2 regions of the Arthrobacter sp. TB 23 genome follow, and region 1 is predicted to be linked to the other one. Evidence: riboswitches for the same ligand, from Rfam matches in the RefSeq annotation. Region 1 holds a riboswitch; the other holds the start of a gene.
The links. Region 1 has a riboswitch for thiamine pyrophosphate ahead of thiC (phosphomethylpyrimidine synthase ThiC). Riboswitches for the same ligand answer to the same signal wherever they lie in the genome.
Positions count from the first base shown of each region.

Region 2: another riboswitch for thiamine pyrophosphate. It lies ahead of B384_RS0103490 (ECF transporter S component); the one in region 1 lies ahead of thiC (phosphomethylpyrimidine synthase ThiC).

Region 1 is NZ_ALPM01000124.1:15,387-18,792, forward strand. Features, by position in the region: gene thiD (bifunctional hydroxymethylpyrimidine kinase/phosphomethylpyrimidine kinase) at 197-1,096, opposite strand; TPP riboswitch at 1,624-1,733, shown strand; gene thiC (phosphomethylpyrimidine synthase ThiC) at 1,736-3,406, shown strand, end outside.
Region 2 is NZ_ALPM01000027.1:9,140-12,545, forward strand. Features, by position in the region: gene B384_RS0103470 (Na+/H+ antiporter subunit E) at 1-263, shown strand, start outside; gene B384_RS0103475 (monovalent cation/H+ antiporter complex subunit F) at 260-517, shown strand; gene mnhG (monovalent cation/H(+) antiporter subunit G) at 521-916, shown strand; gene B384_RS0103485 (DUF4235 domain-containing protein) at 924-1,184, opposite strand; TPP riboswitch at 1,322-1,439, shown strand; gene B384_RS0103490 (ECF transporter S component) at 1,508-2,125, shown strand; gene B384_RS0103495 (ABC transporter ATP-binding protein) at 2,131-3,406, shown strand, end outside.

The DNA.
Region 1 (3,406 bases):
AGATTTGCCCTCAACCTTGCAATCATAGACATCCTGGTTGGGTCCCCGGGTAGGAGTCCAGCTGGCATGAGCCCTCGTCGGTAGTCCGATGGCACCTCTGGATGGCACCGAATCACCTACTGCTAGTTCTCGCCGGGAGTCTCGTATTCATCGTCGGACTTATCGGCCCCGAAACCGACAGGACGCGCCCTCTTCCCTAAGGCGTGCTGCTGTCCTGGTTGTGCTGCAGGCTATGGGCCGCGGCCGCGGCCCATAGCTGGTGGAAGTGGTTGATAGGCCCGTTGCCGTGTCCTACTTCTAATTCGTCGGCGTGGGTGAGTGCGTCCTGCAACCAGCTCTTCGCCTGGCGGACGGCACCGACCCAATCACCGGTGCGTGCCATGACGGTAGCGACGGCGGAGGACAGGGAACACCCGGTTCCATGAGTGTTTTTGGTCGCAACCCGAGGGTGGATGAATTCCACGACGCTTTCGCTGGCACGACCTATCCGGCCGGTGACATCGACGAGTGCGTCGGGACTGGATTCTGTTGACAGGTGACCGCCTTTGACGAGCACAATTGTTCCCGATGCCGTGGACAGCTTCTTGCCCTGTTCGATAGCTGCAGGCCAATCCTCGGCGACTGGTTCATCCACCAGGACCGCGAGTTCGGGAAGATTAGGGGTGACCAGATCCGCTTGGCTCACCAACTCCCGTAACGCGGTTTCGGCGTAGGCGGCCAGGAGCCTGTCCCCGCTGCTGGCTACCATGACGGGATCCAGCACTACCAGCGGCGGGTGGACTTGACGGAGCCAGTCCCGGACGACAGCGATGGTTCCAGCATCTGTCAGCATGCCGATTTTCACGGCGTCGATAGTGACGTCATCGCTGACCGCTTCGAGCTGTTCAATCAGGAAATGCGCCGGCGGCGTGTGAACGGAACGGACACCGAGGGTGTTCTGTGCCACGAGGGACGTGACGACCGCCATTCCGTACCCGCCCATGGCTGCAATACTTTTCAGGTCAGCCTGGATCCCGGCACCACCGGTCGGGTCTGTTCCGGCGATGCTGAGGACCCGCGGTATGCGGTGCAGCGTTGAAGCTTCTAGTAACACCATTCCTCCTTAAGCGATTCGGCTGCGGTCCGGGGATCGTCGGTTGCGCAGACGGCTGAGACAACGGCCGCCCCGGCGGCACCGGCATCACGCAATGAACGTACGTCAACGCGGCTGATACCCCCGATAGCGACGCAGTGCGATGTGCTTGACTGCCACCCTAGCCTTTCAGCATCACGTTCGTAGAACAGAGCCAGGGTCCCCAACGGATGCGGTTGGGAACAGCCCTTTTGCAGGGTGTCTGTCTCCGAAGGGTTAAGCCTAGGCAGCAGCGAGACTACGGTCATTTCCGGTAGAACGGGAGCCTGGGCGTCTACTAGGCAAACAGGGCGAATGAAAGCATTGTTGGCCGCAGGAACCTGTCCGGGTAATACCAGGAAAGGATGCGTTTGATGCTCGGATTATCTACGGCCATCGTTATCACTCACTGCTCCCACAAGTTGCCCGTTCGAATCGATTTATTCGAGTTTGTTCATTGTGTTGGGGACGGACCGCAGGTCCCACTTTTCTGGGTAGGGGTGTTAGGGTCGTTTTATCCACACGGGTGCCCTGTTGCAGGGGCTGAGATCGGGCTGAGGCAGTCCGCGACCGTTGAACCTGTCCGGGTAATGCCGGCGAAGGAAGTAGGAACCTTTGAGTGCTATGAATTCACAGTCCATTTCGTATGTTCACGATTCCGAGCATGGGCTGGCTGTACCGGTCACGGAAATCGCCCTCGAAAACTCACCGGGCAACCGTCCTAACGAACCACTTCGCGTCTACCGCACCGCCGGTCCGGGCAGTGATCCGGCGGTGGGCCTGCCGCCGCTGAGGCAGCCCTGGATTGACGGCCGGGACGACGTCGAGCAGTATCAGGGGCGCGAACGGAACCTGTTCGACGACGGCAAGTCGGCGGTCCGCCGCGGGCGTGCCAGCCAGGAATGGAAGGGTATGCAGCCCATCCCGCTGCGCTCCCGCGACAGGAAGATCGTTACGCAAATGCACTACGCGCGTCACGGGGTCATCACCGAGGAGATGCGGTTTGTCGCGTTACGCGAAAATTGCGACATCGAACTGGTCCGCTCCGAAGTCGCAGCCGGGCGCGCGATCATCCCCAACAACATCAATCACCCCGAATCGGAGCCGATGATTATCGGCAAGGCCTTCCTCGTGAAAATCAACGCCAATATCGGCAATTCGGCGGTCACCAGTTCCATCGCCGAAGAAGTCAGCAAAATGCAGTGGGCAACCCAGTGGGGCGCAGACACCGTCATGGACCTTTCAACAGGAGATGACATTCACACCACCCGTGAGTGGCTCATCCGCAACTCCCCGGTGCCCATTGGCACCGTACCCATCTACCAAGCACTGGAGAAAGTCAACGGCGAGGCCAACGACCTGACCTGGGAAATCTTCCGCGACACTGTTATTGAGCAGTGCGAGCAGGGCGTGGACTACATGACCATCCACGCCGGAGTGCTGCTGCGCTACGTTCCCCTCACCGCCGAGCGCGTCACGGGCATCGTCTCCCGGGGTGGATCGATCATGGCCGGGTGGTGCCTAGCTCACCATCAAGAAAACTTCCTGTACACGCACTTCGATGAACTGTGTGAGATTTTCGCCCGGTACGACGTCGCCTTCTCACTCGGTGATGGGCTGCGACCCGGGGCCATCGCGGACGCCAATGACGCCGCGCAGTTCGCCGAACTGGACACCCTTGCCGAGCTAACGAAACGGGCCTGGGCGTACGACGTCCAGGTCATGGTGGAGGGACCTGGCCACATCCCCTTCCACCTGGTCCGGGAGAACGTGGAAAGGCAGCAGGAATTGTGCAACGGGGCCCCCTTCTACACCCTCGGCCCGCTCGTCACCGACATCGCGCCAGGTTACGACCACATCACGTCAGCAATTGGGGCGACCGAAATCGCCCGGTACGGCACCGCCATGCTCTGTTACGTGACGCCGAAGGAACACCTCGGCCTGCCCAATCGGGACGACGTCAAGACCGGAGTGATCACCTATAAGATTGCCGCGCATGCCGCCGATCTAGCCAAAGGACACCCGGGCGCTGGGCAGCGGGACGACGCCCTCTCAAAGGCACGCTTCGAGTTCCGGTGGCGTGACCAGTTCGCGCTTTCGCTGGACCCCGAGACGGCTGAGCAGTTCCACGACGAAACACTTCCTGCCGAACCGGCGAAAACTGCACACTTCTGCTCGATGTGCGGACCGAAATTCTGTTCCATGCGGATCTCCCAGGACATCAGGGACCAATTCGGGGGCGCCGCCGCGCAGGAAGCTATCGCCGGGATGGCAGGAAAGTCCGCCGAATTCCGC
Region 2 (3,406 bases), on a different contig from region 1:
TTCTGGTGACCGTCACCGGGCACGCGCTCTCCCTGATCCCCGGATCGCTGGTGGTGGAGGTGGACCGCTCTACCTCCACGCTGTACCTGCACTGCCTGAATGTGAAGACGTCGGAGGGTGCAGCGAAGATCAGGTCCGATGTGCGGGCCACCGAAGCCTGGCTGATCAGGATTATGGGAACCCCGGATGATCTGGCGCTGCTGCAGACTGAGGTCCGGTTCGATCAGGAGAACGAAGAGCGTGAGGAGGGGATCCGGAAATGACGAGCGCCGTAATTATTGTGGGACTGTTGCTCGGATTCGCCGCCCTGTGCGCTTTGTATCGGATTGCGCGAGGCCCCTCGATCCTGGACCGGGTGCTCGCGATCGACGTGCTGCTCGCCATCATTGGTGGAGCGCTGGCCGTGGACATGGCAGTGAACCGGCACCTGGACAACATTGTGCTTCTGGTCGGGATTTCGGTGATCGGATTCATTGGATCCGTGACCGTCGCACGGTTCGTCACGGACAGGAAGTAGGACATGAGCGACACTCTCATTGACGTGGTGACAGCCGTTCTCATGATCGGAGGGGCACTGATGTCGGTTGCTGCCGGCGTCGGCCTGCTCCGTTTCCCTGACCTCCTCACCCGGATGCACGCGGCAACCAAACCCCAGGTGCTGGGACTGCTGCTGTTCCTCCTGGCCATGGGCTTACAGATGCGCAGCTGGGTGTTGATCCCGGTCCTGCTGGTGTGCTGGATTTTCATGCTCCTGACCGTCCCCGTCTCAGCCCACATGGTGGGCCGGGCGGGATACCGCACCAAACACCTGCGACGAGACCTGCTCAGCATGGATGAACTCGACGAGGTGGTGGAGAAGGCCGCCAACAAGAAGGCGCCCGGCCGGAATCCGACCGAGCGCCCCGATGAGACGTAAATAGGACCTACGTCAGGTCGCGGGACTTCGCGAACCGGTTGGCTGCCCGCTGCGTGGTGCGGTTGGTGAGGACCTGCAGGACGGCGCGCACGGCACCGGAGATCAGCGCGAACGCGATAGCGGAACGGAGGCTGTTCTCGAGCCCGTCCTCGTCCTTCGGTGAGGCTTTGCCGGTGGTCTTGTGCCAGATGAAATCCACGACCTTGGCTCCGGCGATGCCGGCGCCAAGGCTCAGTGCTACGCCCAGCAGTTTCATAAGCTGATTCATGGTGTCTCCTTCGATGGTGGCTCTTTTCTCAAGCCTAGCGTTTTCCTGTTGAGGTGAGACGCACCAGCACAGCCGGGAGCCCGCCGCCAGCCGCCGTGGTGGGTACGAACCTCTCAGGTGTAGAGTTGAAATTGCTAAACATACGACAGGGGAGCGCCGTCCATCCAGATGGACGGGCGCTGAGAGTGCGGCCTACCGCAGACCCTCGAACCTGATCCGGCTAGTACCGGCGAAGGGAGTCGAGTATCTCAGGGTGCCCGGCCGGTGGCACTCGCCATGGGCCCGGATACCCTCCCCTCCTGTACCTCAGGAGGTAAATTCACATGGCTTCATCAACTGCACCAACTCAAAACACGTCGACGCTGCGCGCCCGATATCAATGGCGCGTGGTCGACATTGTCGTTGCCTCGGTGGTGGCGGTCGCCGTCGGGGTGGTGTTCTTCGCCTGGTCGGCCGGCTACACGGGCATCGCTGCCTTGACCGGAGCGTTCCCGCCGTTGGCCGGTCTCTACACGGGTGGCTGGCTGATCGCGGGGGTACTTGGCGGTCTGATCATCAGGAAACCCGGAGCAGCCATCTACTGCGAAGTGCTGGCTGCAGCGGTTTCAGCGCTGCTGGGCACCCAGTTCGGGTTGACCACGTTGCTCTCCGGAGCCATTCAGGGCGTCGGGGCCGAGCTCATCTTCCTCTTGTTCCTGTACCGCAGGTGGAACCTCGGGGTGGCTTTGCTCGCCGGGCTTGGCGCGGGCCTGGCCCTCTCGATCAGCGAAAACATCCTGTACAACGCCCTCTGGGCCTTCGAATGGCAACTGATGTACGTGGTGTTCGCCTCGATCTCGGGCGTGATTATCGCTGGCCTGGTGTCGTGGCTGGCGGTCCGTGCCCTGGCCAAGACGGGGGTGCTGTCGGCTTTCGCCTCCGGACGAACGGCTGACGTCTAACCGGTATGGCTGACCACGGAAATACGCCGTCGGCCGTCAGCATCAGCGCGCAAGGCTGGAGCTGGCGGCACGCCGGCCGGAAAACCCCGGCGGTCCGGGACGTTGACCTGACAGTAGCGCCCGGAGAACGGGTGCTGCTGCTCGGTGCGTCAGGGTCCGGGAAGTCAACCCTGCTGCACGGGTTGGCTGGTGTCCTCGGCGATGAGGGGCAGGGCGAACAGCACGGTTCCCTCACCCTCGACGGGCGGCCTCCCGGTGAGGTGCGCGGTCGCGCGGGGCTGGTGCTTCAGGACCCGGACTCTCAGATTGTGCTGGCCAGGGTCGGTGACGAGGTGGCCTTCGGCGCCGAGAACCAGGCCGTACCGCGCGATCAGATCTGGCAGCGGGTTCGGCGGGCGCTCGACGACGTGGGGCTTGAGGTGCCGTTGGACCGGTCCACCAGTGCGTTGTCCGGCGGCCAGAAGCAACGCCTGGCGTTGGCGGCGGTGCTGGCGATGCAACCCGGGCTCCTGCTGCTTGACGAACCGACCGCCAATCTCGACCCGGCCGGTGTGCTGGAGGTAAGGGACGCCGTCGGGCGGGTCCTGGACCGCACCGGCGCCACCCTTGTGGTGGTAGAGCATCGGGTGGCGGTGTGGGCCGATGTGGTGGATCGGGTGGTGGTGCTGGCGGCCGACGGCGGGATCCTCGCCGACGGCCCCCCGGGCACGGTGCTGACCGACGCGTCGACCCGGGCCCGGCTGGCGGCGGCGGGGGTGTGGCTCCCCGGTCATCAACCGTCGGTTCCCCCGCAGCTATCCTCACCGGGGGAGGAGCTGCTTACTGCCAGGGGACTATCAGTGGCGCGGGCCAAGCGGGGACCGGCGGTGCTCGACGGCGTCGACGTCGCCCTCAACGCCGGCTCATCCCTGGGCATCGTGGGCCCCAACGGTGGCGGAAAATCGACGCTCGCGCTGACCCTGGCCGGGTTGTTGCCGGCGCGGGGAGGCCAGTTGGAGGCCGCACCGGCCCTCTCCCGCGGAGCCGGGAGTAGCCCGCACGCCTGGAAATCAGCGCAACTGGTGACCAGGATTGGGACGGTGTTCCAGGAACCCGAGCACCAGTTCCTCACCAACCGGGTGATCGACGAGCTGGAATTTGGTCCGCGCCGGCTAGGGGGTACTGACGAGGCGGCGGTCCGGCGGCGGGTGGATCCCATCGCCGAGCGGTTGAGGCTGACCTCCCTGCTGCAGGCAAACCCCTTCACCCTGTCCGGCGGTGAAAAGCGGCGGCTTTCGGTGG